2 regions of the Streptomyces sp. NPDC050439 genome follow, and region 2 is predicted to be linked to the other one. Evidence: riboswitches for the same ligand, from Rfam matches in the RefSeq annotation. Region 2 holds a riboswitch; the other holds the start of a gene.

Region 1 (14,553 bases), on a different contig from region 2:
TCGGAGCGCCTCCTTGGAAGGGCGGGGGCGGGAGACGGGAGGGCTAGAGTGAAGAGGCCAGCACCGGCTACCGAGGGAGACAGTCAGCCGTGATCACCGCGATCGTGCTCATCAAGACCAGCGTGGACCGGATCCCGGAGATCGCCGAGTCGATCGCCGCCCTCGACTGCGTCAGTGAGGTCTTCTCCGTGACCGGCACGTACGACCTGATCGCCATGGTGCGCGTCTCGCGCCACGACGACCTGGCCGATGTCATCCCCGGCAAGATCAGCAAGATCCCCGGCGTGGAGGGGACGGACACGCACGTCGCGTTCCGCACGTACTCGCAGCACGACCTGGAGGCGGCGTTCGCGATCGGCCTCGACTCCTGAGGCTTCCGGTCCCGGGTCACCCGTCGTCCGCCGCACGAGCCGGATGAGGGTTTCTTCATCTGCGGCTCATGCTTCTGACGCGCTACGCCCCGCACGCTCACCCTCATGGTCTTCTCCCACCGCATGGCCGCTCTGGCCGCCGTCGTGGCGATCCCCCTCGGCATCGCCGCGACCAGCTACGCCCTGACCGACAGCCCCGAGCCGCCGAAGGCCCCGCCCAAGGTGGAGTTGGAGAGCGGTTCGCCGTCCTCAGCCCCCTCTTCGTCCTCTTCCTCCTCGCCGTCAGGGAAGCCCGCCACGCCCCGGGCGACGCCCAGCGACGAGACGGTGTCCCCGCCGCCGGTGAGCGAGAATTCCACGGGCGATGACGATGACGACGGCAACGAAGGCAGCGGACAGGGCGACAACGACGACGACGGTCCCGGTGACGACGGCTGAGCGCCCGCACCGCTGGATATCCGCCCGTGTCCGCATCCTGCTCTGGCTGCTCGTGGTGATGGCCGTCGCGCTCACCGCCGTCGCGGCCACCACGCGTTCCGTCCTGCTGCGCGACGTCGACCACCGCATCGACCGGCTGCTCGCACAGGAGACCGGAGAGTTCACCAACCTCGCCCGGGAAGGCGTCGACCCGCACACGGGCCGGAAGTTCACCGCTCCCGATCCCCTCCTGCGGCTCTTCCTCTCCCGGCAGTACGCCGACCCCGACGAGGAGCTGCTCGGCCTCGTCGGCCGCTCCGGCAAGCCGCCCGCCAAGAAGGAACAGGCACGCGAGCAGCGGATAGATCATCCGCTCGCCGAGGACCCCACCGCGCTGCGCACGGTCTTCGACTCCCCCGACGCGACCGGCACACTGCACCGCGACCGAGGTGAGGTCCGCTGGGCCAAGGTGGAGATCGCGGCGAGCGCCGGACATCCGGCGGCCGCGTTCGTCGTCGCCTTCCACCCGGAGGGCGAACAGGCCAAGGCGGGCGACGTGTTCACGATGCTGCTCGCCATCTCCGGGGTCGCCCTCCTGATGACGACCGGCATCGGCTGGGCGGTCGCCGGCCGCATCCTCAAGCCCGTACGCCTGGTGCGGACGACCGCCGCGCAGCTCACCGAGCAGGATCTGACCCGGCGCATCCCGGTGCAGGGCAGGGACGACATCGCCGCGCTCGCCGAGACCTTCAACGGCATGCTCGACCGCCTGGAGCGCGCGTTCGCCGCCCAGCGCGAGTTCGTCGACGACGCGGGGCACGAGCTGCGCACGCCCATCACCATCGTGCGCGGCCACCTGGAGCTGATGGGCGACGACCCGGGAGAACGGGAGGAGACGGTCCGGATCGTCATGGAGGAACTGGACCGGATGAGCCGCATCGTCGAGGACCTCCTGCTCCTCGCCAAGTCCGAGCGGCCCGACTTCGTCACCCCGCAGCCGGTGCAGCTGGCCGAGCTGACCGCGGACGTCTTCGTCAAGGCACGGGCACTCGGCGACCGGGACTGGCGGCTCGCCGAAGTGGCCGAAGGAGAGACCGGTCTCGACCCGCAGCGCATCACCCAGGCGATGGTGCAGCTCGCCCAGAACGCCGTCCAGCACACCGTCCCGGGCCAGCGCATCGGCATCGGCTCACGCAGCGCGGGGGGCCGCGTCGAGTTGTACGTCGCCGACAGCGGACCCGGCGTCCAGGCACAGGACGCCGCGGTGATCTTCGAGCGCTTCCGGCGCGGCACCGCCCGCCGCGGTGCCCGCGCCACCGGCGCCGGACTCGGCCTCGCCATCGTGCGGGCGATCGCCGAAGGACACGGCGGCCAGGTCGAGCTGCGGCCCACGGAAGGCGGCGGCGCCACCTTCGTACTCGACCTGCGAGAACAGGAAGCGGGACTGACATGAACCGGATTCTCATCGTCGAGGACGAGGAGCGCATCGCCTCCTTCGTCGAGAAGGGCCTGCGCGCCAACGGCTTCACCACCAGCGTCGTCGGCGACGGCGACGCCGCCTACGACTACGCCCTGACCGGCGGCTTCGACCTGGTCGTCCTGGACATCGGCCTGCCCGGCAAAGACGGCTTCACGGTCCTGCGGCAGTTGCGCGAGGCCCGCGTGACCACACCGGTCATCGTGCTGACCGCGCGCGACTCGGTCCGCGACACCGTGGCGGGCCTGGAAGGCGGCGCGGACGACTGGATGACCAAGCCGTTCCGCTTCGAGGAACTCCTCGCGCGGGTCCGCCTCAGACTGCGTACGGCGGCGGGTGCCCCGGAGGTGACGGTGCTGCGCGGCGGGGACCTGACGCTGGACCTGCGCACGCGCAGGGCGCGCTCGGGTGAACGGACGGTGGATCTGACGGCACGTGAGTTCGTGCTGCTCGAACTCTTCCTGCGCCATCCGGGGCAGGTGCTCTCGCGGGAGCAGATCCTTTCGCACGTGTGGGGGTACGACTTCGACCCCGGGTCCAACATCGTCGACGTGTACGTCCGGGCGCTGCGCAAGAAGCTGGGCGCGCAGCGCGTGGAGACGGTACGCGGGATGGGGTACCGCCTACCGGGGTAATGAGTGGCCTCCCGGGTGAATTTCCTTTCATCCACGGCTCATTGAGGACTCACGGCCGGGCCCGAGGCTCAGTGCGTGACCCTGAATCCCCGCCAAGCCATCACTCTCTGCGTCGCGCTGAGCCTGTGCGCGCTGCTCCTGGTGCCGGGCAACTTCCCCGGCCTGAGCGGCGACGCACGCCTCACCCTCGGCGTGTTCGCCCTGGCGACCTGTGCGTGGATCAGCACCCCGATCGACGACACGTACATCGCGCTGGGCGCCGGGCTCGCGCTCACCGCGACCGGGGTGATCAGCAGCGACACGCTCTTCGGCACCCTCGGTGACGAGACGGTCTGGCTGCTGATCTGCGCCTTCGTGCTGGCGGCCGCGGTCGCCCGCAGCGGTCTCGCGGGCCGGGCCGCGGCCTTTCTCGTCAGCGGAGCGCGCACCGTACGGCAGTTGACTCATCTGACGACGGCCGCCCTGGTCGTGACGGCCTTCGCGGTGCCCGCCACATCGGGCCGCGCCGCGCTCGCTCTGCCGGTCTTCCTGGCGCTCGCCAAGGTCCTCGCCGACCGCAGGCGCCTCGTGGTGATGCTGGCGCTGCTGTTCCCGACCGTGATCCTGCTCTCCGCGGTCGCGACCCTGATCGGCGCGGGCGCGCATCTGATCACGGTGTCCGTGCTGTGGGAGGCCACCGGCGAGCGGATCGGCTTCACGCAGTGGATGCTGCTCGGTCTTCCGCTCGCCGTCGCCTCGTCCCATCTGGCGGCGGAGGCCGTCCTGTTGACGACGACGCGGCGGGAGGACCGCAAGGGCCCGGTGCACATCACCGTCGAGCAGCTCCAGGAGCACAGCGAGCAGCCGGTCACCGGGGCCTGGGAGCCCGCCGAGACCCGCTGCGCGCTCCTCCTCGCCACGGTCGTCGCCCTGTGGTGCAGCGAGCCGCTGCACCAAGTACCGCCCGCCGTCGTCGCGTTGATCGGCGCGGTCGTCGCCTCGTCCCCCGCGCTTGGCACCGTACGCCTCAAGGACGCGCTGAAGACCGTGCCCTGGGCGCTGCTGCTCTTCATGGCGGCGACGATGGCGATGGGTGTCGCGCTCGCCGAGTCGGGGGCGGCGAAGTGGCTGGTGGGCGGGGTCCCCCTCGATGTGCCGCCCTGGCTCTTCCTGGCCCTCGTGGTGGCGGTCAGCACGGCCGCCCACCTGGTCCTGCAGTCCCGTTCGGCCCGCTCGTCCGTCCTGGTCCCGCTGGTCGTCGCGGCGGCCGTCGGCGCGGGCGTCAACCCGGTCGCCGCCGCGCTCGCCTCCACGGCGGCCGCCGGCTTCTGCCACACCCTGCCCGCCTCGGCGAAGCCCGTCACGCTCTTCGCCGACATCCCGGGCACCCCCACCTACACCCGGCGCGACCTGCTGCGCCTCTCCGCGGTCCTGGCACCGCTGACCGCCGCCCTCGTCCTGCTCTTCGCCGTGGCGCTCTGGCCGCTGCTCGGCGTACCCGTCCGCTGATCCCGCCCTTGAACCCACTCTGGAGACCCACGTGCTGACCCACTTCGCCATCGCCCCTAGCGGTTTCAAGGAGTCTCTGTCCGCGCAGTCCGCGGCCGAGGCCATCGCCGAAGGAGTACGCCGCGTCGTCCCGCACGCCGAGACCGATCTGATCCCGTTGGTGGACGGCGGCGAGGGCACCGCGCGCGCCCTGGCCGCCTCGGGCGGCGGCCGTCTGGTCGCGCTGCCCGCCACCGGGCCCGTCGGCCAGCGGATCGGCACGCACTTCGCGCTGCTCCCGGACGGCACGGCGGTGGTGGAGATGGCGGCCGTGGCCGGGCTCTCGCTGGTCCCCCGCGATCTGCGCGACCCGGGCGCCACGACGACGTACGGCGTCGGGGAACTGATCGGCGCCGCCCTGGACGCGGGCGCCCGCCGCATCCTGGTGGGCTGCGGCGACTCCGGCACGTCGGACGGGGGCGCGGGGGCGCTTCAGGCACTCGGCGCCCGGCTCCTGGACGCGGACGGCTGGGAACTGCCGCGTGGCGGGCGGGAGTTGACCCGGCTGAGCCGCATCGACCCCACGGGCCTCGACCCCCGCCTGCGGGACACCGAGATCCGCGTCGCCTGCAACCCCTTCAACGTCCTGACCGGCGAGCGCGGCGTCGCCCGCGTCTTCGGCCCCCAGAAGGGCGCCACGCCCGCCCAGGTCGAACAGCTGGCGGCGGGCCTCGAACACTGGGCGCACGTCCTGACCCGCGACCTGCGTGCCACCGGGGACCTCGCCCTCGGCCCCGGCACCGGCGCGTCCGGCGGCCTGGGAGCCGGCCTCGCGGCCCTCGGCGCCCAGCTGCTCCCCCGCTTCGACGTCCTCCTGGACCACCTGGACCTGAACGCGCGCCTGGCCCGCGCCGACCTCGTCGTCACCGCCGAGGGCGCCCTCGACCACCAGACGCCCCGCGGCAAGGTCCCCGCCGAAGTGGCACGCCGCGCGAAGCGGTTCGGCCGCCCGGTGCTGGTCCTGGCGGGCACCATCGGCCAGGGCGCCCATCACGTACGGGCGGAGGGCGTGGACGCCTACAGCGCGATTCTGCCCGCGCCGGTCTCGCTCACCGAAGCGCTCGGCCGCGGCGGCGAATTCCTCACCGACGCTACCGAGCGCGCCCTGCGGATGATCGTCCTGGGATCACGCCTGAAGGGACGGGCCAAGGCTCAGGCGGCGTTGGTGTCCGGCACGCAACGCCCGTCCTCGGTGCGGTAGTTCCAGCGCGCGCCGTCCGCCACGAGCTCCTTGACGGCGCGCACGAAGCGCTCCACGTGCTCGTCGGGGGTGCCCGCGCCGAAGCTGACGCGGATGGCGTTCAGCGACTTCTCGCCGGGCGCGGCCTCGGGCGCCCCGCACTCGCCCTGGGTCTGCGGGTCGCTGCCGAGGAGGGTGCGCACCAGCGGGTGGGCGCAGAAGAGGCCGTCGCGCACGCCGATGCCGTACTCGGCGGAGAGCGCGGCGGCGAAGTGCGAGCTGTTCCAGCCGTCGACGACGAAGGAGATGACGCCGACGCGCGGCGCGTCGTCGCCGAAGAGCGAGAGCACCTTCACCGCGGGCACCTCGGCGAGGCCCTCGCGCACCTTCGCGATGAGGTGACGCTCACGGGCGACGAGCTCGTCGAAGCCCGCCTCGGTGAGCGCCTTGCAGGCGGCGGCGATGGAGTACACGCCGATGACGTTCGGCGAGCCGGCCTCGTGCCGCGCGGCGGTGTCGTGCCACTCGACGTCCACGCCGCCGTCGGTACGCCGCGCGACCTTCCGCGAGGCGCCGCCGCCGGCGAGGTACGGCTCGGCCGCCTTCAGCCAGTCGGAGCGGCCCGCGAGGACGCCGGAGCCGAAGGGCGCGTACAGCTTGTGGCCGGAGAAGGCGACCCAGTCGACGTCGAGCTCGCTGATGGAGACCGGGTGGTGCGGCGCGAGCTGCGCGGCGTCCAGGACGATGCGGGCGCCGTGCGCGTGGGCGGCGGCGGCGAGCTCCTTGACCGGCCACAGCTCACCGGTGACGTTCGAGGCGCCGGTCACGCAGACCAGGGCGGGCCCGTAGGGATCGCGGTCGGCGAGGGCGCGCTCCAGGGTGGCGACGGCTTGGTCGGCGGTGCGCGGGGCGTTGAGGTACGTCACGCGGGCGTCGCGCCACGGGAGCAGCGAGGCGTGGTGCTCGGTCTCGAAGACGAAGACCTGGCAGTCGGCGGGCAGCGCGGCGGCGAGCAGGTTGAGCGAGTCGGTGGTCGAACGGGTGAAGACGACCTGGTCGTCCTCGCGGCAGCCGAGGAACTCCGCGACGGTGACCCGGCTGTTCTCGAAGAGGTCGGTGGAGAGCTGCGAGAGGTAGCCGGCACCGCGGTGCACGCTGCCGTAGTACGGCGCGTAGGCGGCCACGTCGTCCCACACCCGCTGCAGGGCCGGGGCGCTGGCCGCGTAGTCGAGCGCCGCGTAGGTCACCTCGCCGCCGGTGACGAGCGGCACGGTGACGTCACGGCCGAGCACCGGAAGCGGCGCGGCACAGCAGGGGTCGGCGGACTCGGCGGAGGCGGCTTCGGTGGTGGCGACGATGCGTGCGGACATGGCGAACTCCCGTGGGAAGGCAGGCGAGTTCACTGCGAGAGCGCGCATACGGCGCCGCAGTGACGAAGAGAAAAAGGGGTGCGGAAAAGGGGCCGGAAAGCCCTATCGCATTCGCTTGCTCACGAGACTGCTCCCTTGAGGACCAGGACCCCAGGGTTGTTCGCAGGGGTCCGCGCTTGCCATGGACCTTGCTGTCCACGGCCTGGTCTTCACCCGGGGCACCCCGCCACGGACGGAGGGTTGCCGGACAGCGAGCCGGGGCCTAATCGCTGTCACTCATGACCTGCGCAGCATCTTGCCACACGATCTTCCCGGTGCCCACCGCAGTCCGGAATACGGACTGCGGTGTGCGCCACATTCACCGGTTGCTGGCCGCCACCCACAGCTCGAGGGCCTTCTTCGCCGACCCGGAGTCGATCGACTCCGCCGCCTTCGCGATGCCGGCGCCGATCTGTTCCACCAGGGTCCCCTCGCCCGGCGAGAGGGCCACCAGGGCCGCCGCCGTGTTGAGCAGGACGGCGTCCCGCACAGGGCCCTGCTCGCCGTCCAGGAGGCGCAGCGCCACCTCGGCGTTGTACGAGGCGTCGGCGCCCCGCAGCGCCTCGACGGGGACGAGGTCGATGCCCACGTCCCGCGGGTCGAAGGCCTCCTCGCGCACGGCTCCGTCCCGCACCACCCAGACCCGCGACGTCGCCGTGGTCGTCAGCTCGTCGAGACCGTCGTCGCCGCGGAAGACCAGGGAGGAGTTGCCGCGCTCGGCGAAGACCCCGGCCACGATCGGCGCCATCCTCGGGTCGGCGACGCCGACCGCCTGGGCGCGCACCCTGGCCGGGTTGGTGAGCGGACCCAGCGCGTTGAAGACGGTCCGGATGCCCAACTGGCTGCGCGCCGCTCCCGCGTGCCGCAGCGCCGGGTGGAACTTCACGGCGAAGCAGAAGGTGATCCCGGCTTCCTCGGCCACCTCGACGACCCGCTTCAGCGGCAGCTCCAGGTTCACCCCGAGCTTCTCCAGGACGTCGGAGGCACCCGAGGCACTGGAGGCCGCGCGGTTGCCGTGCTTGACGACCTTCGCGCCCGCGCCAGCGGCCACGATCGCGGACATCGTGGAGATGTTGACGGTCTTGGCGCCGTCACCGCCGGTGCCGACGATGTCGACGGTCCGCCCCGGCACCTCGATCACGTTGGCGTGCTCGTACATCGTGCGGACGAGGCCGGAGATCTCCTCCACGGTCTCGCCCTTGGCCCGCAGCGCGACGACGAAGCCGGCGATCTGCGCGTCGGTCGCCTCGCCCCGCATGATGCGGTCCATGGCCCAGGCCGTGTCCTCGGTGCTCTGGTCACGTCCTTCGAGCAGTCCGTTCAGCACACCCGGCCAGGAACGGGCCGCCGCGGTGTTGCCTCCTGCGGGGGTCACAGCGCTCATCTGCCGCTCCTGGGTTCGTCTAGACACGGGACAGGAACACCTTATCCAGCCCGGGGGACGGCAAAGAGCCCCGTCCATGCAGTGGAACGCATGGACGGGGCTCTCGCCGTGGCGACCTTGTCAGAGTCTCAGGTGATCAGTGGTGACCGTGGCCGCTGGTGATCTCCTTGTACTCCTCGGTGGTGGGCTTGGGGATCTGGTTGTCCTCCCCGTAGTAGCCCTTGCTGAGCTTGGCCCGGAGCTTCTGCGAACCGGACACCTTGCGCTCGACGCCGTTCTCGTCGACCCCGGGGCCGATCTCGAGCGGCGCGTACTGCTCGTGCGCGGTGAGCGTGTGCAGCTGCTCCTGGTTGAGCGGCTCGTGGACCTCGATGAACTCACCGTGCGGCAGGCGCTTGATGATGCCCGACTCGCGGCCGTGCAAGACCTTCTCCTTGTCACGCCGCTGCAGACCCAGGCAGATCCGCTTGGTGATGATGAAGGCGAGGACCGGTGCCACGAAGAAGGCGATGCGCACGAACCAGGTGATCGAGTTGATCGACAGGTGGAAGTGCGTGGCCCAGAGGTCGTTTCCACCACCGATGAGCAGCACCATGTACCAGGTGATCCACGCGACGCCGAAGCCCGTACGGGTCGGGACGTTGCGCGGGCGGTCCAGGATGTGGTGCTCGCGCTTGTCGCCGGTGACCCAGGACTCGATGAACGGGTAGACCGCGATCGCGACCAGGACCAGCGGGAAGATCACCAGCGGGATGAACACGCCCAGGACGAGCGTGTGACCCCAGGCGTTGATCTCCCAGCCCGGCATGACACGGATCAGGCCTTCGGAGAAGCCCATGTACCAGTCGGGCTGCGCTCCGGTGGAGACCTGGTCCGGACGGTAGGGACCGAGCGCCCAGATCGGGTTGATCGTGGCGATCGCCGAGATGGCCGCGATCACACCGAAGACCAGGAAGAAGAAGCCTCCGGCCTTCGCCATGTAGACCGGCAGCAGCGGCATGCCGACGACGTTCTTGTTCGTCTTGCCGGGACCCGCGAACTGGGTGTGCTTGTGGTAGAAGACCAGGATCAGGTGCGCCACCACGAGCCCGAGCATGATGCCCGGCAGCAGCAGGATGTGCACCGAGTAGAACCGGGCCACGAAGTCGCCGCCGGGGAACTCCCCGCCGAACAGGAACATCGCCAGGTACGTGCCCACGATCGGCACGGACAGGACGGCGCCCTGCATGAAGCGCACACCGGTACCGGAGAGCAGGTCGTCGGGGAGCGAGTAACCGGTGAAGCCGGTGAACATGCCCAGGACGAACAGCAGGAACCCGAAGACCCAGTTGACCTCGCGGGGCTTGCGGAAGGCACCCGTGAAGAAGACGCGCATCATGTGCACGAACATCGCCGCGAGGAAGATCAGCGCCGCCCAGTGGTGGATCTGCCGGATCAGCAGACCACCGCGCACATCGAAGCTGATGTGCATGGTCGAGTTGAACGCCTCGGACATCAGCTGGCCCTGCAGCGGGATGTAGCTGCCGTGGTACTCCACCTCGTTCATCGACGGGTGGAAGAACAGGGTCAGGTACACACCCGTGAGGATGATGATGATGAAGCTGTAGAGGCAGATCTCACCGAGCATGAAGGACCAGTGGTCCGGGAAGATCTTGCGCATGTTGGCCTTGGCCAGGGAGTAGATCCCCAGACGTCCGTCGGCCCAGTCGGCCACCCGCTCTCCGGCGGGCGCCTCCTTCTTACGCGTCTCAGTCGTCTTAGTGCTCATCCGCGCTCCCAGAAAGCAGGACCGACGGGCTCAGCGAAGTCGCCGAGCGCCTCGAGGTAGCCCTCTTCGTTCACGCCGATGCGCAGCTGCGGCAGCGCGTGACCGGCCGGGCCGAAGATCACTCGGGCACCGTCGGAGAGGTCGAAGGTGGACTGGTGGCACGGGCAGAGGACGTGGTGCGTCTGCTGCTCGTACAGGGAGATCGGGCAGCCGACGTGGGTGCAGATCTTGGAGTACGCGACGACACCGTCGTGCGACCACTCGAGCTCCTGCTTGTCCTTGATGTTGTCCGGCTGGATCCGGACGATCATCAGGGCCGCCTTGGCGATCTCCTTCTGGAAGTCGTGGTCGTGCTCCTCCAGGCCCTCGGGCTTGGCGAAGGTCAGCGAACCGACCTGCACGTCCGACGGACGCAGCGGCTCGTTCGTGTTCATGTTCACGAGCAGCTTGCCCTTGGCCCACAGGGTGTGCCGCAGCTTGTCCTCCGGCAGCGGACCGAGGTCGCGCAGCAGGACGACGCCGGACAGCGGCACCATGGCCAGCGCGCCGAACATCGTGTTGCGGATCAGCTTGCGACGGCCGAACTGCGACTCCGCGGCACCGGCCTTGAAGTCGGCCATGACCTTGGCCTTGACCTCGGGCTCGGCCTCGATCGGGTGCCGCTCGTCGGCGACCTCCACGTCGGACATCAGGGTGCGGGCCCAGTGGACCGCGCCCGCGCCGATGCAGAAGAGCGCGATGCCGAGGGTCATTCCCAGGGAGAAGTTCAGCGCGCTGATGTGGCCGATCGGCCAGATGTAGACGCGCTTGTCGACCGGGAACGCCACGTACGAGGCGATGAAGCCGATCGTGGCGAGCATCGACAACGTGAACAGGAAGGCGACCGCACGCTCGGACCGCTTGGCGGCCCGCTCGTCGATGTCCTGGACACGGTGCTCATGGGGCGGAAGGCCCGGGTCGGCGAACGGGTTCTCGTCCGCGACCGCCACCGAGCCGTGCTCGGTCTCCTGCACGCTGGGCAGGTTCTCTTCTGATTTCTCTTGGCTACTCATGACTTCTTGGCCTTTGCGGTCCGAGCGGCGACCCACACGGCGACCGCGATCAGCGTGCCGAGACCGAAGATCCAGCCGAACAGGCCTTCACTGACCGGACCCAGTCCACCCAGCTTGAGACCGCCAGGGCTCTCGGTCTGTTCGCCGTTGACCGCGTCGAGGTACGCGATGATGTCCTTCTTGTTCTTCTCCGGCATCACGGTGTCGGGGAAGGACGGCATGTTCTGCGGGCCGGTCTGCATGGCCTCGTAGATGTGCTTCGGGGAGACATCCTCCAACGAAGGAGCGAACTTGCCCTTCGTCAACGCGCCGCCCTCACCGGTGAAGTTGTGGCACTGCGCGCAGTTGGTGCGGAACAGCTCGCCACCCTTGGCGATGTCCGCCCCGTCCGGGCTGTACTGCTTCTCGGTGGGGACGGTCGGGCCCGCGCCCAGCGAGGCGATGTACGCCGCGAGCTGGTCGATCTGGGCCTGGTTGTAGATGGCCTTCTTCTTCGGCGCCTGGGCGCCCGGCTGCTGCAGCGGCATACGGCCGGTGCTGACCTGGAAGTCGACGGCGGCTGCGCCGACGCCCACCAGGCTAGGACCGTCGGAGGACCCCTGACCGCCGGTTCCGTGGCAGCTGGAGCAGCCCACGGAGTACAACTTCTTGCCCTCGTCGATGGCGAGGGACTGGGCGGTGTCGTCGGCCTGCGCCTTGTCCGCGGGTGCGAACGCGGCGTACAGCCCCCCGGTGGCCGCCAGCGCGAGGAGTAGGACGACGACCGCCGCCAGCGGGTGGCGTCGTCGTGCGGAGAGCTTTTTCACGGATTACCCCGGTGTCAGGATCTTCTGCGTCGATGCTTCTGGAATGAGTCGGAACGTCGGGCCCGGCTGGGCCCGGCCCCGTTTACTTGATCATGTAGATCGTGGCAAAGAGACCGATCCAGACAACATCGACGAAGTGCCAGTAGTAGGACACGACGATGGCTGCGGTCGCCTGCTCATGGGTGAACCTCTTGGCCGCGTACGTCCTGCCGAGGACCAGCAGGAAGGCGATGAGACCGCCTGTCACATGCATGCCATGGAAGCCGGTGGTCAGGTAGAACACCGATCCGTACGGGTCGGACGAGAGCGAGAGACCCTCGTGCTTGACCAGCTCGGTGTACTCGAAGACCTGACCGCCGATGAAGACCGCACCCATGATGAAGGTGACGATGAACCACATCCGGAGCTTCTTCACGTCACCACGCTCAGCGGCGAACACGCCTAGCTGACACGTGAGAGAAGAGAGCACCAGGATCGTGGTGTTCGTCGCCGAGAACGGGAAGTTCAGCGCGGACGCCATTTCCTTCCAGTGCTCAGGTCCTGTCACCGATCGCAGGGTGAAGTACATCGCGAAGAGGGCCGCGAAGAACATCAGCTCGGAACTCAGCCAAATGATGGTTCCGACGCTGGTGAGGTTCGGCCGATTGACCGGCGGGTGCGCGTGCCCGGTATCTACTGTCGTTGCTGTCGCCACGACCGACATTATGTCGGTCGCTTATCCCGCCCTCACCCCGGGGGGTGCCGTTCGGAGTGTCTGCGGGGTGTGTCCTGCCCGTATGGCCCATCGAAGGGCTGTCCGAACCGCTGTTGACGGGGTGTCCGGAGAGGTAGCATCCGCGCATCGGTCCCCGGCCGAGAGCCCCTCAACGAAGCGGAGGAACCATGCAGCCGACCGCCACGGTGCTGGTCTACAGCGACAACGCGAGCACCCGCGAGCAGGTCAGGTTGGCCACCGGACGCAGGCCGGCGGCGGACGTTCCCGCGGTCGAGTTCATCGAGTGCGCGACGCTGCCCGCCGTGCTGAAGGAACTCGACCGGGGCGGCATCGACGTCTGCGTCCTGGACGGCGAGGCCACCCCCGTCGGCGGCATGGGGGTCTGCCGTCAGCTCAAGGACGAGATCTTCCGCTGCCCGCCCGTGCTCCTGCTCATGGGACGCCCGCAGGACGCCTGGCTGGCCACCTGGAGCCGCGCGGAGGCCGCGGTGACCCTTCCGGTCGATCCGGTCGAGTTCGCGAACTCCCTGGCCTCTCTCCTGCGCGAGAAGCTGGCCGTCCAGGCCTGACGCCACGGCAGAAGGCCCCGCGCCTCGGCACGGGGCCTTCTGTGCTGTTCTGCGGAGCCGCTAGACCTGCGGCCGCAGCCGGGCCGCGTCGAGCGCCGTGGGGCCGTCCTTGGCGCCGCCGAGGAGCGCGCTGCCGTCCCGCCAGTTCTTCCAGTCGACGTTCCAGTCGCCGAAGCCGTTGCCGAACGGGTCCATGTCCGCACCCAGGCTGTTGACGACCCGTACGAGGTCACCCTGCCGGACGGTCTCGTAGAACCAGGCGGCGTCGCCGGTGCTCATGCCCGTGCAGCCGTGGCTGGTGTTCGCGTTCCCCTGTGAGCCGACCGACCAGGGGGCGGCGTGCACGTACTCACCGGAATCGGTGACCCGCGTCGCGTAGTAGACCATCTTGTCGTAGAAGTCCGATGCGCCGATGCTGGCACTGGTCATACGTACGGAGTACTCCTTGCCCAGCACCACCTTGACGCCGTTGCGCGTGGAGTAGCCGGGCTTGCCCGTCGTCACCGGCATGGAGTTGATCTCCTCGCCGTTGCGGTAGACCGTCATCCAGTGCGAGCCGGCGTCCGTGACGGCCTCGACGCGGTCGCCGATGGTCATGCGCAGCGGCTTGGCCTCGCCGCCCCAGAGCTTGTCGCGGACCTTGATGCCCGCGAGGTTGCTGCGGACGTTGACGGTGGCGCCCACGGGCCAGTACTCCTTGGGACGGTAGTGCAGCGTCTTGCTGTCCACCCAGTGCCACACGCCCTTCGTGGCGGGCTGCGTCTCGACCTTCAGCGCGCGCTCCACGATGGCCCTGGCCTTCTTGTCCTTCACCTTGGCGCTGAGCTTGGCCGTGACCGGCTGCCCCACCCCGTACTTGCCCGATTCGGGGCCGAAGGTGACGTCGAGCCGCTTCTTCTTGGCCGCCTCGTTCGTGTCGAACGCGAGGACCTTGCGGCCCGGTGAGCCCTCCTCGTCCTCCGTGCTGACCCGCACCGTGTAGTGCGCGCCCGCCGCGAGAGGCTCCGTGCTGTGCCACCGGGCGCCGTCGGCCGCGAGTTCACCCGCCACGTACCGCCCCTGCGCGTCGGTGGCCGTCACATCGGTGATGCGCCCGTCCTCGCCCTGGGCGGTGACCTCCAAGGGCTTGTCCGGATCCGCCTTCTGACTGCCCACCGGGCCGTTGAAGGCGATCTGGCCCGCCGCGTCGTACGGCTTCGCCGAGAGCGGATGGCCGTCGGAGCTGCCGCACGCCGTGGTTCCC
Region 2 (14,553 bases):
CCGGCGGCCCCTGGCTCGGCGGCACGGTCATCGACCTGGACCTGGGTTACGCCTCGACGGCGTGGGCGGGCGCGGCGATGACGGCGGTGGCGATCGTCGCGGTGACGGTGTCCCTGCGACTGCACCGCAAGACACCCAGCCGCGTGATCACGACGTCCCCGGCCGAACCCGAGGCAGAAGCCGAAGTCCCCCATCCCGCCTCCGCGCCCTCACTCCAGAGGCCGTAGGAACCGTCGCTCGTAGCGCCGGATGCACTGCGTCCGGCGCGCGAGCTCGACGGCCTCCTGGCACTCGGGGTCAGTCGCGCTCTCGGCGCGGTAACGCTCGTACTCGGCGAGGCCCGGGAAGGAGAACAGGGCGTACGCGATGTCGCTGTCGCCCTCGCTGGGCAGGAAATAGCCGTGGTGGTCGCCGCCGAGGCGGTTGACCAGGACGACCCAACGGCGGCCGTACTCCTCGAAGTCGGCGATGCGGTCGGGGTCGATCTCGTACTTCAGATGAACCGTGATCATGCGGCTCACCCTAGGCTCGCCCCGCGTAGCGCCGCGGGCCTTTAATCGCGCCGCCCGCCTTTAAGCGGGCCTCCCCTTGGGCCTCCGCAACCCCGCATCCGTAAGCCTGCGCACAAGCTCCTTGGAGCCGATCTCGACCGCGCCCGCGCGCACCGCTTCCTCGTAACGGTGCGAGGGCAGGTCGTAGTGGTCGCGCTCGAAGGCGCGCGCGGGGGCGCCGATGCCTGCCGCGAACGCGTGCAGTTCCTCGTACGAGACGTCGCTGACCAGGTGCGACCACATGCGGCCGTGCCCCGGCCAGGTCGGCGGGTCGATGTAGACCGTCACGCCGGATCGCCCGTCAGGCCGCCCACCGGCGCCACCACCACGCCCGCCTTGCCGCACACCCAGTGCGGATCGGGACCCAACTCCGGCTCCACGTCCAGCGCGTGCGGGTCGCCCGAGCCGCACACCGGGCAGAGCGGCCAGCGGCCGTAGCGCTCCAGGAGCGCGTCCTGGACGTCCTGGGCGACGAGGCCCGCGACGTAGTCGACGCCCTCCGGCCACTGCTCTACCCACCAGCGGCGGTGCGCCACCGACTCCTCGACCAGCGAGACGACCTCGGCCTGGGCGACCTCGCGGGTCACGAGGTCGGCGAGGACAAGTGCACGAGCGGCGTGCAGCGCCTGCTCCAGAGGGTCGATCGCGTCCATGCAGCCATTGTCCACCCCACGCGCAACCCGCCGAAGATCCACCCGAGACCGTGAGACGAGATCGGGACCAAAGGGGTCTTGACCCATCCGGGGTCCGAAAATATCTTTCAAGCGTGACCAATGACGTGAAGGAAATTTTCGCGGGCGCGGCGCCCCCCGCCCCGGCCGCCCTCGCGGCCAAGGTGCGGACCCTCGCCCCGTCCATGACCCGCTCCATGCAGCTGGTCGCCGAAGCCGTCGCCGGCGACCCCGCGGGCTGCGCGGCCCTCACGGTCACCGGCCTCGCCGAGCTCACCGGGACCAGCGAGGCCACCGTGGTCCGCACCGCCCGCCTCCTCGGCTACCCCGGCTACCGCGACCTGCGGCTCGCCCTCGCCGGACTCGCCGCCCAGCAGCAGTCGGGCCGCGCGCCCGCCGTCACCGCCGACATCGCCGTGGACGACCCGATCGCGGACGTCGTGGCGAAGCTGGCGTACGACGAGCAGCAGACCCTCGCCGACACCGCGGGCGGCCTCGACACCGTCCAGCTCGGCGCCGCCGTCGCCGCGCTCGCCGTCGCGCCCCGCACCGAGATCTACGGCGTCGCCGCATCCGGCCTCGTCGCCCAGGACCTCGCGCAGAAGCTTCTTCGCATCGGCCACATCGCGCACGCGCACTCCGACCCGCACCTGGCCGTCACGAACGCCGTCACCCTGCACTCCAAGGACGTGGCCATCGCGATCACGCACTCCGGGTCGACCGGAGACGTCATCGAGCCGCTGCGGGTCGCCTTCGAGCGCGGGGCGACGACCATCGCGATCACCGGACGCCCCGGCAGCCCCGTCTCGCAGTACGCGGATCACATACTGACCACCTCCACCGCCCGCGAGAGCGAGCTCAGGCCCGCCGCGATGTCCTCCCGCACGAGCCAGCTGCTCGTCGTGGACTGCCTGTTCGTGGGTGTCGCCCAGCGCACGTACGAGACCGCGGCCCCCGCGCTCGCCGCCTCGTACGAAGCCCTCGCGCACCGGCACAGCCCGCGCGGCGGCACCCGCTGAGCCCCACTCCCGGCAGCACCCGTACCCACCCCCCTCGCCGCACACGAAAGAGCCGCACCTCATGACCTCCACGACCGACGCCACGGACTCCCCCGCCCCCGGAAGCGGGCCCGGGGCCTCGTACGGCGAACTCCGCGCCCAGCTGGACACGCTCACCACGGAGGCGTTCCGGCCCGAGCTCTCCGAGATCGACCGGCTGCCCACGTCGGAGATCGCGAAGATCATGAACGGCGAGGACGCCACCGTCCCCGCGGCCGTCGCCGAGCAGCTCCCGGCCATCGCCGCCGCCATCGACGGCACCGCCGAGCGCATGGCCCGCGGCGGCCGGCTCATCTACGCGGGCGCGGGAACGGCGGGGCGGCTCGGGGTGCTCGACGCCTCCGAGTGCCCGCCCACCTTCAACACCGACCCGGCCGAGGTCGTCGGCCTCATCGCGGGCGGCCCGAGCGCCATGGTCACGGCGGTCGAGGGCGCGGAGGACAGCAAGGAGCTCGCGGCCGAGGACCTGGACGGGCTTCGGCTCACCGCGGACGACGTGGTCGTCGGTGTCTCGGCGTCCGGCCGCACCCCGTACGCGATCGGCGCGGTCGAGTACGCACGCACCCGCTGCGGCGCGCTCACCATCGGCCTCTCCTGCAACGCGGACAGCGCGCTCGCGGCGGCGGCCGACCACGGCATCGAGGTCGTCGTGGGCCCCGAGCTCCTCACCGGCTCCACCCGCCTGAAGGCGGGCACGGCCCAGAAGCTCGTCCTCAACATGCTGTCGACGATCACGATGATCCGCCTCGGCAAGACCTACGGAAACCTGATGGTGGACGTACGCGCGTCGAACGAGAAGCTGCGCGCCCGCTCGCGCCGGATCGTCTCCCTCGCCACCGGCGCGTCCGACGAGGAGATCGAGGCCGCGCTCGCCGCCACCGACGGGGAGGTGAAGAACGCCATCCTCACCATCCTCGGCGGGGTGGACGGCCCCACCGCGGCCGACCTCCTCGCCTCATCGGACGGCCACTTGAGGGCAGCCCTCGACAACTCACGCTCGCCCCGCACCCCCCGTACCACCTGACTGACTTCCCCCCAGCCGCTGGAAGAACAGCGCCACCCGCACGCACAGCAAGGCACCCCGCACCATGGCAACTGACAAGAACCGCGCCACAGCCGCCGCGATCCTCCCCCTCGTCGGCGGCGCCCAGAACGTCACGTCCATCGCCCACTGCATGACGCGCCTGCGCCTGAGCCTGGCCGACCGTTCGCTGGTCGACGACGAGGCGCTGAAGGCGCTGCCCGCCGTGATGGGCGTGGTCGAGGACGACACGTACCAGATCGTGCTCGGACCGGGCACGGTCGCCCGCGTCACGCCGGAGTTCGAGGCCTTGGTGGCGGAAGCCGGGGCTGCGCCCGCCCCGGAACCCACCCGCACCGCCGATGAACTGGCGGAACAGGGTGCGGCGATGCGGGCGGCCCGCAAGGAGAAGAACGCAACCCCCTTCAAGCTCTTCCTGCGCCGCATCGCGAACATCTTCGTGCCGCTGATCCCGGCCCTCATCGGCTGCGGCATCATCGCGGGCATCAACGGCCTCCTGATCAACCTGGAGTGGCTGCCGGGCATCACCCCGGCGCTCGCGGCGATCGCCTCCGGGTTCATGGCGCTGATCGCGGTGTTCGTGGGCTTCAACACGGCGAAGGAGTTCGGCGGTACGCCGATCCTGGGCGGCGCGGTCGCGGCGATCATCGTGTACGCGGGTGTCGCGAACATCGAGGCGTTCGGCCAGAAGCTGTCGCCCGGACAGGGCGGCGTACTCGGCGCGCTCGGTGCGGCGGTCCTCGCCACGTACATCGAGAAGTGGTGCAGGCGCTGGGTCCCGGAGGCCCTGGACGTCCTCGTGACCCCCACCGTCACGGTCCTCCTGTCCGGCCTGGTCACGATCTTCGGCCTGATGTTCCTGGCGGGCGAGGTCTCGACGGGCATCGGCACGGCGGCGAACTGGCTCCTGGACAACACGGGCGCGTTCGCGGGCCTGGTCCTGGGCGGCCTGTTCCTCCCCCTCGTCATGCTCGGCCTGCACCAGGCGCTCATCCCCATTCACACCACGCTCATCGAGCAGCAGGGCTTCACGGTCCTCCTGCCCATCCTGGCGATGGCGGGCGCGGGCCAGGTGGGCTGCGCGATCGCGGTCTACAAGCGCCTGCGCCACAACACCTCGATCCGTACGACGATCAAGTCCGCGCTCCCCGCGGGCTTCCTGGGAGTCGGCGAACCCCTCATCTACGGTGTCTCGCTCCCCCTCGGCCGCCCGTTCATCACGGCGTGCGTGGGCGGCGCGGCGGGCGGCGCGTTCATCGGCTTCTTCTCGATGATCGGCGACAAGGTCGGCTCCACGGCGATCGGCCCGTCGGGCTGGGCCCTCTTCCCGCTCCTCGACGGCAACCAGGGCCTTGGCCTGACGATCGCGATCTACGGCGGCGGCCTCCTCGTCGGCTACCTCGTGGGCTTCTTCGCGACGTACTTCTTCGGCTTCAGCAAGCAGATGCTGGTCGAGCTGAACGTCGACACGACGGCCCACGAACAGGTCGTCGCGGCCTCCTCCGGCACGGCACCCGAGCCGACGACCCCGGAGGCGGAGCCGGCCAAGGTCTGACCCGCGTGCGCGTCCGCCGCGGCGAGTTGTCCGCGGACTTCCCCGGGATTGTCCGTGATCCGTAACGGACTCGGCCCCGGTGCATCCTCCCGCCCCCGTACCTCGTCCTGCCAGGTGCCGCGCGTGACCGGGGAGCGGCGAGGGACTGGACGCAAAGGGGCGGACGATGGCGCGGCACAGCGGCGGGCGGGGCTGGTACGGCAAGTTGATCGGGGCGGCGCTCGGCGTGACGCTTCTCGCCACCGGCGCAGGGGTGTGGAGCGCACAGGCCGGCACCTCGGAGGGAGCACCGGCGGCCAAGAAGCCCGGCGCCGTGAAGCCGGTCTCGGCGACCATCGCGCACGCCTCGGAGAAGGGGAAGCAGGGCGTCAACCTCACCATCGACGACGGCCCCGACCCCAAGTGGACCCCTCAAGTACTCGACGTGCTGCGGGAGTACGACGTGAAGGCCACGTTCTGCATGGTCGGGACGCAGGCCGAGGCCCACCCCGACATGGTCAAGAAGGTCGTCGCCGCCGGGCACCGCCTCTGCGACCACTCGGTGTCGCACGACACCGGCATGGACAAGGACTCCAAGGCCTACCAGTCCCGGCAGATCCTCGACGCCGAACGCATGATCACCAAGGCGTCCGGCGGCGTACGTCCGATGTACTACCGGGCCCCCGGCGGCGCTTTCACCCCGTACAGCCGCAAGCTCGCCGCCGACCGGGGCATGCGCCCGCTGGGCTGGAACGTGGACACCAAGGACTTCGAGCGCCCCGGCACGGACGCCATCGTGGCCACGGTCCAGCGAGAGCTGCCCAACGGGCCGACCCTCCTCTTCCACGACGCGGGCGGCGACCGCACCCAGACCGTCGAGTCCCTGCGCACGCTCCTCCCCCAACTCAAGCAGCAGGGCTACACGTTCGGCTTCCCGGTGCGGTGACGCCGATTGCAGGAAATTCCCGCGGGCACGCCGCGCTGACGGCACGCCCCCGGGATTTTCCTGCACTGGCCGCCGACAACAGCACCCCCGTTCACGGCAACTGCCCCTCCCGGTTCAACTGCCGCACCCGCGCCCGCAGCACGTCCCCCGACGGACCGGCTGCTTCGCGACATACTTCCGTCGCCGAGGCGCCCCGAAGCTGACCGAGTTGAGCGCCGGTGAGCCCGCTGTTCCGCCGGCAGCCGGGGATCCCCGTCGAGGCCACCCGCAGGGCCTGCACTCCGCCGGCGCGGCGCACGCAAAAGCGGACAACTCCGGGCTGTCCGAAAGGGCCGTGCCCCCCGTGCGGAAGACCGGGACCGGCTTCCCGCGGCTACCCCTGGTGCCCAAGATGACACCGACCGTCATTGAAGCGGCACGACCGGAGGGGACCGTTCATGACCGAGTCCAACGAGCGCAACCAGCCCAACGAGGCGCACGCGACCGAAGAGCTGCAGATCGCCGAGGCCCTGGGCGCCGCCGCGAACATCACCCTGGCCCCCGGCCCCCGGGAGGTCTCCGAGGCCGCTCCCGCCCCCGACCAGGAGTGGACGCTGCCGGAGGGCAGGGCCTGGGTGTATCTCGCCGACCCGGGGCGGGGGCTCACCAAGCCGGTGATCCTCGCCGACGGCTTCAACACCGGGCCGAGTGACCTCGACTTCCTCTGGGTGGGCCTGGAGCGGGGCCAGTACGCGCTCATCAGCGAGCTGCGGGCGCGCGGCAGGGACGTCATCCTGCTCGGCTTCGACGAGCGCAGCGCCTCGATCCTGGACAACGCCAGGGCCGCACGGTCGGCGATCCAGGAGGCCATCGCGCGGCGCGCGGGCGACCACCCTCTGACCGTCGGCGGCTTCAGCATGGGCGGCCTCGTCACGCGGTACGCGCTCGCCAAGATGGAGCACGAGAGCGTCGACCACGAGACCGAGCTGTATTTCTCGTACGACAGTCCGCACCGCGGTGCCTGGATTCCGATCGCCCTGCAATCGTTCGCGCACTACATCCGGCGGCTCAACGCGGCGTTCTCGAACCAGATGAACAGCCCGGCCGCGCGTCAGCTCCTGTGGCAGCACATCGCGGAGTGGAACGACACCCCGGCGACCGACAAGGAGCGCGTCGAGTTCCTCGCCGAGCTGGCGCGGGTCGGCGGCTGGCCCAGTCGCCCGCGGAAGATCGGCGTCGCCAACGGCGTGCGCACCGGCGTGGCCAACGGCATCGGCCCCGGCGAACGGGCCTTCCACGGCAGGGGCCTGGCCATCACCGGCACCCACCTCTACACGCAGCCCGCGGGCGAGGAGAAGCTCGTCGCGCAGCTCCGGGTGGTGACCCTGCGCAAGCCGCAGATCCACACCTCGGGCCTGCCCGAGATCGACGGCGCCCCCGGCGGCACCCTGGAGGGCTTCGGCATCCTGGCCGACGAGCTGAACAAGATCCCCGCGATCATCGGCCTCGGCTCCGAGGCCACGATCCGCGAGCACTGCTTCGTCCCCTCCGTGAGCGCGGTCGCCCTGCGGGACATCGACACCCAGGAGAAACTGCACGACCCGTTCCCGGAGCAGTCCGAGGACAGCGAACTGGACGAGTACCTCTGCGCCACCCACAACGAGGGCCACACCCTGATCACCCAGGAACTGTGCACCTGGCTCCTGGACCGCCTGCCGTAACTCCCGCTCGATGAACGCGAGAACGCCCGAGGGCGGCACCCCTTCGTGAGAAGGAGTGCCGCCCTCGGTTCGCGTGAAGCGATGAACCGCAGATCAACCAGAGGTCGATCAGAAGTCCATGTCACCGCCCGGCATGCCGCCGCCGGCCGGGGCAGCGCCCGCCTTCTCCGGCTTGTCGGCGATGACGGCCTCGGTGGTGAGGAACAGCGCGGCGATCGACGCGGCGTTCTGCAGGGCAGAGCGCGTGACCTTCGCCGGGTCGAGGATGCCCTCGGCGATCATGTCCACGTACTCACCGGTCGCGGCGTTGAGGCCGTGACCGACGGTGAGGTTGCGGACCTTCTCGACGACGACGCCACCCTCAAGGCCGGCGTTGACCGCGATCTGCTTCAGCGGGGCCTCCAGGGCCAGCTTCACAGCGGCGGCACCGGTGGCCTCGTCACCCTCGAGCTCAAGCTTCTCGAAGACAGCGGCGGCCTGGATGAGCGCCACGCCACCACCGGCGACGATGCCCTCTTCGACGGCGGCCTTCGCGTTGCGAACGGCGTCCTCGATGCGGTGCTTGCGCTCCTTGAGCTCGACCTCGGTCGCGGCACCGGCCTTGATGACCGCAACACCGCCGGCGAGCTTCGCCAGGCGCTCCTGCAGCTTCTCGCGGTCGTAGTCGCTGTCCGAGTTCTCGATCTCGGCGCGGATCTGGTTGACGCGACCCTGGACCTGGTCGCTGTCGCCCGAACCGTCGACGATCGTGGTCTCGTCCTTGGTGATGACGACCTTGCGGGCGCGGCCGAGCAGGTCGAGACCGGCGTTCTCCAGCTTGAGGCCGACCTCCTCGGAGATGACGGTGCCACCGGTGAGGATGGCGATGTCGCCGAGCATGGCCTTGCGGCGGTCACCGAAGCCCGGGGCCTTGACGGCGACGGACTTGAAGGTGCCACGGATCTTGTTGACGACCAGGGTCGACAGGGCCTCGCCCTCGACGTCCTCGGCGATGATCAGCAGCGGCTTGCCGGACTGCATGACCTTCTCAAGGAGCGGAAGGAGGTCCTTCACGTTCGAGATCTTCGAGTTCACGATCAGGATGTACGGGTCGTCGAGCGACGCCTCCATACGCTCCATGTCCGTGGCGAAGTACGCCGAGATGTAGCCCTTGTCGAAGCGCATGCCCTCGGTGAGCTCAAGCTCGAGCCCGAAGGTCTGCGACTCCTCGACGGTGATGACGCCTTCCTTGCCGACCTTGTCCATCGCCTCGGCGATGAGCTCGCCGATCTGCGTGTCGGCGGCGGAGATGGAGGCGGTCGAAGCGATCTGCTCCTTGGTCTCCACGTCCTTGGCCTGCTCGAGCAGGGCGCCGGAGACGGCCTCGACGGCCTTCTCGATGCCGCGCTTGAGGGCCATCGGGTTGGCACCGGCGGCCACGTTGCGAAGGCCCTCGCGGACCAGCGCCTGGGCCAGGACGGTCGCGGTCGTCGTGCCGTCACCGGCGACGTCGTCCGTCTTCTTCGCGACCTCCTTGACCAGCTCGGCGCCGATCTTCTCGTACGGGTCCTCGAGCTCGATCTCCTTGGCGATGGAAACACCATCGTTGGTGATCGTGGGGGCACCCCACTTCTTCTCGAGGACGACGTTGCGACCCTTGGGGCCCAGGGTCACCTTGACGGCGTCGGCGAGCTGGTTCATGCCGCGCTCGAGGCCGCGCCGTGCCTCCTCGTCGAACGCGATGATCTTGGCCATGTGAAGTGGTCCTCCCGGACAGGGGTGGCATGCTTCCGGATCGCGCCAGCGCCCGCGACGGACGGCCTGCAAGCCTTGTGGTTCCTTGCCCCACCCGGCCTGCGGGCCTCACCGACCCGATCCAAGTTCTGTCACTCTCACTCGGAGAGTGCTAAGCCCAATGATTAGCACTCGACCCCTACGAGTGCAAGCGCCTCTTACGGATCCCCGACGTACGAGGGGGCGCGCGGCCAGGAGCGCGCGGCGGACGCACGAGGGGCCCGCACCCCTGTCGGGATGCGGGCCCCTCGTCACTCGCTAAGTTCGCTGGCCGATCGCGCCGAGATCAGACGGCGAGCTTGACCATGTCCGCCTGCGGACCCTTCTGGCCCTGCGAGATCTCGAACTCCACTCGCTGACCTTCTTCAAGGGTGCGGTAGCCGTCCATCTGAATCGCGCTGTAGTGGACGAAAACATCCGCACCACCGTCGACCGCGATGAAGCCGTACCCCTTCTCCGCGTTGAACCACTTGACGGTGCCCTGAGCCATGCCTAACTCCCCTATTACTGGCCCTTGCACGGACCCGCACTTCGCGGACCCGGGTCAGACCTCACCCCCCCAATGGGTTGTGGAGGCGTGCGCCGGAACGCGTCGACCGCGGCTGAATGTATCTGTCCAACTGCCCTCTGCAACAGGTCAATCGGACGAGAATTCTGGGCACGCCTGATCGGTAATATGCGGAGAATTCACCGGAGTTCAGGGCAAGTCGGGCCAGGCAAATGCCACGAGAAGGGCAAATGGGCAGTGCACTTTGGCTACTTCTTGTCGCCCTCGGGGCGACTTCGTATATGCGCTCGGCACAAACGGGGAAGCTCGCTTCCCAACTGTACCGCGCTCAACCACATGGAATTGCCCCCTCCGTTTCTCTCGCGGAGGGGGCAAACCCGATTACGCAGGGTATTTCAATTAAGAATCAACCACCGGCGACGGCGGGGATGATCGAGACGCCGGCGCCGTCCGGCGTCGCGGTCTCCAGCCCCTGCTCGAAGCGGACGTCGTCGTCGTTCACGTAGACGTTCACGAAGCGCCGCAGCTTGCCCTGGTCGTCCAGGACACGGGCGGCGATACCGGCGTGGTTCTTCTCCAGGTCGGCGATGACCTCGGAGAGGTTCGCCCCCTCGGCGGCGACCTCGGACTGACCGCCGGTGTAGGTGCGAAGAATGGTGGGGATGCGGACGTTGACGCTCATGGGATTCACCTCTTGATACGGGGAGGAAGCGCCCCTGCAAGGGGCGCGGGGAACTGCGCGAGGACGGACCACGACCGCCGGCCGGGGACGGCGATCAGGCCCTACGGCGGCTAACCGGCAAGACCAGCGGAGCGAAACGCCTCAAGGCTGGGCTTGATCGTCGCGGTCGCCTGAGACGTCTCCGCAACGGCATCAAGAGTCTTGAGCCCGTCACCCGTGTTCAACACCACCGTGGTCAACGCCGGGTCAATGAGCCCCGCCTCAAGAAGCTTCTTCGTGACGCCCACCGTCACACCACCGGCGGTCTCCGCGAAGATCCCCTCGGTCCGGGCGAGCAGCTTGATCGCATCGACGACCTGCTCGTCGTTCACGTCCTCCACCGCACCGCCCGTGCGACGCGCGATGTCCAGGACGTACGGCCCGTCCGCGGGGTTGCCGATGGCGAGCGACTTGGCGATGGTGTTCGGCTTCTGCGGACGCACGACGTCGTGACCGGCCTTGAAGGCGGTGGACACCGGCGAACAGCCCTCGGCCTGCGCACCGAAGATCTTGTAGGGCTTGTCCTCGACCAGCCCCAGCTTGATGAGCTCCTTCAGACCCTTGTCGATCTTCGTGAGCTGCGAGCCGGACGCGATCGGGATGACCAGCTGGTCGGGCAGGACCCATCCCAGCTGCTCGCAGATCTCGTACGCGAGGGTCTTGGAGCCCTCGCCGTAGTACGGCCGCAGGTTCACGTTCACGAAGCCCCAGCCCTCGCCCAGCGGGTCGCCGATGAGCTCGGAGCAGAAGCGGTTCACGTCGTCGTAGTTGCCCTCGATGCCGACGAGCTCGCCGCCGTAGACCGCGGCCATGACGACCTTGCCCTGCTCCAGGTCGTGCGGGATGAACACGCAGGAGCGGAAGCCGGCGCGGGCCGCGGCGGCGCCGACGGCACCCGCGAGGTTGCCGGTGGAGGAGCAGGAGAGCGTGGTGAAGCCGAAGGCGCGCGCGGCCTCGATGGCCTGGGCGACGACGCGGTCCTTGAAGGAGTGCGTCGGGTTGCCGGAGTCGTCCTTGACGAACAGCTTGCCCTGCTCGACGCCGAGCTCACGGGCGAGGTTGTCCGCCTTGACGAGCTTGGTCCAGCCGGGGTTGATGTTCGGCTTCTCGGCGACGTCCGCCGGGACGGGCAGCAGCGGGGCGTAGCGCCAGATGTTGTCCGGGCCGGACTCGATCTGCTTGCGGAGTGCCTCGGGGTCACCGGTCGGCAGGTCGTACGCCACTTCGAGCGGGCCGAAACAGGCCTGACAGGCGAAGATCGGGCCGAGGGCGTAGAGCTCGCCGCACTCGCGGCAAGAGAGGCCCGATGCGGGGCCGAGGTCCACGGAACCCGTGGTGGAAGGGGTGGTGTCGTTCGTTGCGACAGTCTGCGCAGCCATGGAGGCGAGGCCCTTTCTCCTCATCTTCCCCGCGACGAATTTCGCCGCGAGACGGAATTGGCACCTTCCCCACCGAGACCTCGCGTGCGCGGTCGGCGGGATGGTTGCCGGGGCTTCAACGGGCCGTATCCCTCTGCCCCTCTGGATGAGCGGTATGGCGCCGGGGGCTTCAGGGGCCCCAGGGCATTTGTCGCGCGATGACCCCGGCATGCGATGGTCATCGGCGTTGTTCAAGACTGTAACCGACGGCCTGGACCCTTGAGATAGTCGTCCGAACCGCGAGATGGATCACACGTAGGCCACACACAGGAGGAGCCACCCGTGCTGGAAGAGGCCGAGCGCTGGCTGACCAGGCGTTCCTGGTCCGTTGCCGACCGTCCGCTCAGCGCACTCGTCGCCGCCAAGCGGGCGTCGGGGGCCTCGGTGAGTGTCGTCCTGCCCGCGCTCGACGAGGAGGGGACGGTCGGCGGGATCGTCGCCGAGATCCGCCGTGAGCTGGTCGAGAAGGCCGCTCTCGTCGACGAGCTCGTGGTGATCGACTCCGGCTCGAAGGACCGTACGGCGGAGGTCGCGCGGAGGGCGGGCGCGCGGGTCGTGCACCGGGACGTGATCCTGCCGCGTATCCCGGCCGTGCCCGGCAAGGGCGAGGTCATGTGGCGCTCGCTCCTGGTGACCGGCGGTGACATCGTCGCGTTCGTCGACGCGGACCTGAGGGAGTTCTCGGCGGACTTCGTCACCGGCACGGTGGGCCCGCTCCTGACCGACCCCGACGTGCACTTCGTGAAGGCGATGTACGACCGCCCGCTGGGTGAGACCGCGGGCCAGGGCGGCCGGGTGACCGAGCTGATGGCGCGCCCGCTGCTCAACATGCACTGGCCCCAACTGGCGGGCTTCGTACAGCCGTTGGGCGGCGAGTACGCGGCGCGCAGGTCCCTCCTTGAGCGACTGCCGTTCCCGGTCGGTTACGGGGTGGAGCTGGGCCTGCTCGTGGACGCGCTGCACACCGTGGGACTCGACGCGCTCGCGCAGGTCGACGTCGGGGTGCGCAAGCACCGGCACCAGGACGGGCAGGCGCTCGGCCGGATGGCGGCGGCGATCTACCGGACGGCGCAGCTGCGGCTCGCGCGCGGCCATCTCGTACGGCCCGAGCTCACCCAGTTCGAACGGGGCGCGCAGGGGTTCGAGCCGCGGACCCATTCGGTGGACACCGAGGAGCGCCCGCCGATGTGCGGCATCGCGGAGTACACGGCTCGCCGCGTGGCGTAACCACTCCAAGCCGGGCATTTTGTCTACATTCCCCACTTATGTGGGTCAGACAAGTAATGGGAAGCGCGCTACGCGTCGGTGCCGTGGCCTTGGCGACGGCCACCCTCTCGGCAGGAGCAGTCGGCGCGGCCGGCGCGTCCGGCGCCGTGGCGGATCTCGACACCGGGCCGAGGATCAGCCACCACACCGACGACATCGCCCGATGGGCGCAGGCGCGGCCCGCGCCGCCGGAGCGACAGGGCGCGCCCGTGCGCCGGGAGGGCCCCCGGGGGGAGCTGGCCAAGGCGGGCAGCGACTCGGACACGATGCTGTACGCGGGTCTTGCGATCTCCCTGTGCGCGCTGGGAGCGCTGGCGGTGGCGGCCGCGAGGAGCAGGCGCGACTAGGTTCGACAAGGGCCCTTCGGACGTGTTTGAGGCCCCGCCCCAGGGGCTAGGTTCGCCTCATGGTCTCCGAGCACGCCTCCGCCCAGGTCCTCGTCGCGTCCAACCGCGGCCCCGTCACGTACGCCCTGGAGGAGAACGGGGACCTGACGGCCAAGCGGGGCGGCGGCGGGCTCGTCTCCGGGCTCAGCGCGATCGGCGGCTCGGACGGCGACGACGCGGCCCTGTGGGTCTGCGCGGCGCTGGGCGACGGCGACCGGGAGGCCGTGCGGCGCGGGGTGGGCGAGCCCGGGGTCCGGATGCTCGACATCGACCCCCAGGTGCACGCCGACGCGTACAACGGCATCGCGAACTCGGTGCTGTGGTTCGTCCACCACATGCTCTACCAGACGCCGCTCGAACCGGCCTTCGGCCCGGAGTTCCGGGCCCAGTGGGCGTCGTACGAGACCTACAACCGGGCCTTCGCCGAGGCGCTCGCGGAGAGCGCCGGAGCGGACGCGGCGGTCCTCGTCCAGGACTACCACCTGGCGCTGGTGCCGGGGATGCTGCGCGAGCTGCGCCCCGACCTGCGCATCGGCCACTTCTCGCACACGCCGTGGGCGCCGGTGGACTACTTCCGGATGCTGCCGGACGACATCGCGGAGCAGCTCCTTCGCGGCATCCTGGGCGCCGACCGCGCGGCGTTCCTGACGGGCCGGTGGGCGGACGCGTTCACGGAGTGCTGCGTCGCCGTCCTCGGCGGTACGTCCGGCACGCGAATCGGCGTGCACGGGCTCGGGGCGGACGCGGACTTCCTGCGGGAGCGGTCGCGGCGGGCGGACGTGGAGGAGCGCCTTGTCGCGCTGCGGGAGCAGATCGGGGGCTCCGGCGACCGCAAGGTGATCGTCCGGGTGGACCGTACGGAGCTGTCGAAGAACATCGTGCGGGGTCTGCTCGCCTACCGGGAGCTCCTCGAGTCCCGCCCCGAGTGGCGGGAGCGGGTGGTGCACGTCGCCTTCGCGTACCCCTCGCGGCAGGATCT

The links. Region 2 has a riboswitch for S-adenosylmethionine ahead of thrC (threonine synthase). Riboswitches for the same ligand answer to the same signal wherever they lie in the genome.
Region 1: linked by a shared signal. The riboswitch ahead of AB0I66_RS15200 (aminotransferase class V-fold PLP-dependent enzyme) and the one ahead of thrC (threonine synthase) in region 2 are both predicted to bind S-adenosylmethionine.

The regions. Positions count from the first base shown of each region.
Region 1 is NZ_JBFAJT010000003.1:474,037-488,589, forward strand. Features, by position in the region: gene AB0I66_RS15165 (rhomboid family intramembrane serine protease) at 1-52, shown strand, start outside; gene AB0I66_RS15170 (Lrp/AsnC ligand binding domain-containing protein) at 90-371, shown strand; gene AB0I66_RS15175 (small secreted hydrophilic protein) at 477-809, shown strand; gene AB0I66_RS15180 (ATP-binding protein) at 742-2,241, shown strand; gene AB0I66_RS15185 (response regulator transcription factor) at 2,238-2,900, shown strand; gene AB0I66_RS15190 (SLC13 family permease) at 2,976-4,388, shown strand; gene AB0I66_RS15195 (glycerate kinase) at 4,420-5,628, shown strand; gene AB0I66_RS15200 (aminotransferase class V-fold PLP-dependent enzyme) at 5,580-6,977, opposite strand; SAM riboswitch class IV at 7,145-7,261, opposite strand; gene trpD (anthranilate phosphoribosyltransferase) at 7,336-8,400, opposite strand; gene AB0I66_RS15210 (cytochrome bc complex cytochrome b subunit) at 8,537-10,168, opposite strand; gene AB0I66_RS15215 (Rieske 2Fe-2S domain-containing protein) at 10,165-11,220, opposite strand; gene AB0I66_RS15220 (c-type cytochrome) at 11,217-12,026, opposite strand; gene AB0I66_RS15225 (heme-copper oxidase subunit III) at 12,109-12,729, opposite strand; gene AB0I66_RS15230 (hypothetical protein) at 12,909-13,310, shown strand; gene AB0I66_RS15235 (Ig-like domain-containing protein) at 13,371-14,553, opposite strand, start outside.
Region 2 is NZ_JBFAJT010000009.1:468,107-482,659, forward strand. Features, by position in the region: gene AB0I66_RS34500 (Cmx/CmrA family chloramphenicol efflux MFS transporter) at 1-227, shown strand, start outside; gene AB0I66_RS34505 (NIPSNAP family protein) at 210-512, opposite strand; gene AB0I66_RS34510 (DUF4031 domain-containing protein) at 573-839, opposite strand; gene AB0I66_RS34515 (hypothetical protein) at 836-1,204, opposite strand; gene AB0I66_RS34520 (MurR/RpiR family transcriptional regulator) at 1,318-2,241, shown strand; gene murQ (N-acetylmuramic acid 6-phosphate etherase) at 2,303-3,304, shown strand; gene AB0I66_RS34530 (PTS transporter subunit EIIC) at 3,369-4,877, shown strand; gene AB0I66_RS34535 (polysaccharide deacetylase family protein) at 5,044-5,802, shown strand; gene AB0I66_RS34540 (hypothetical protein) at 6,240-7,502, shown strand; gene groL (chaperonin GroEL) at 7,611-9,236, opposite strand; gene AB0I66_RS34550 (cold-shock protein) at 9,562-9,765, opposite strand; gene AB0I66_RS34555 (MoaD/ThiS family protein) at 10,190-10,465, opposite strand; gene thrC (threonine synthase) at 10,576-11,883, opposite strand; SAM riboswitch class I at 11,901-12,035, opposite strand; gene AB0I66_RS34565 (glucosyl-3-phosphoglycerate synthase) at 12,205-13,149, shown strand; gene AB0I66_RS34570 (hypothetical protein) at 13,233-13,535, shown strand; gene AB0I66_RS34575 (trehalose-6-phosphate synthase) at 13,595-14,553, shown strand, end outside.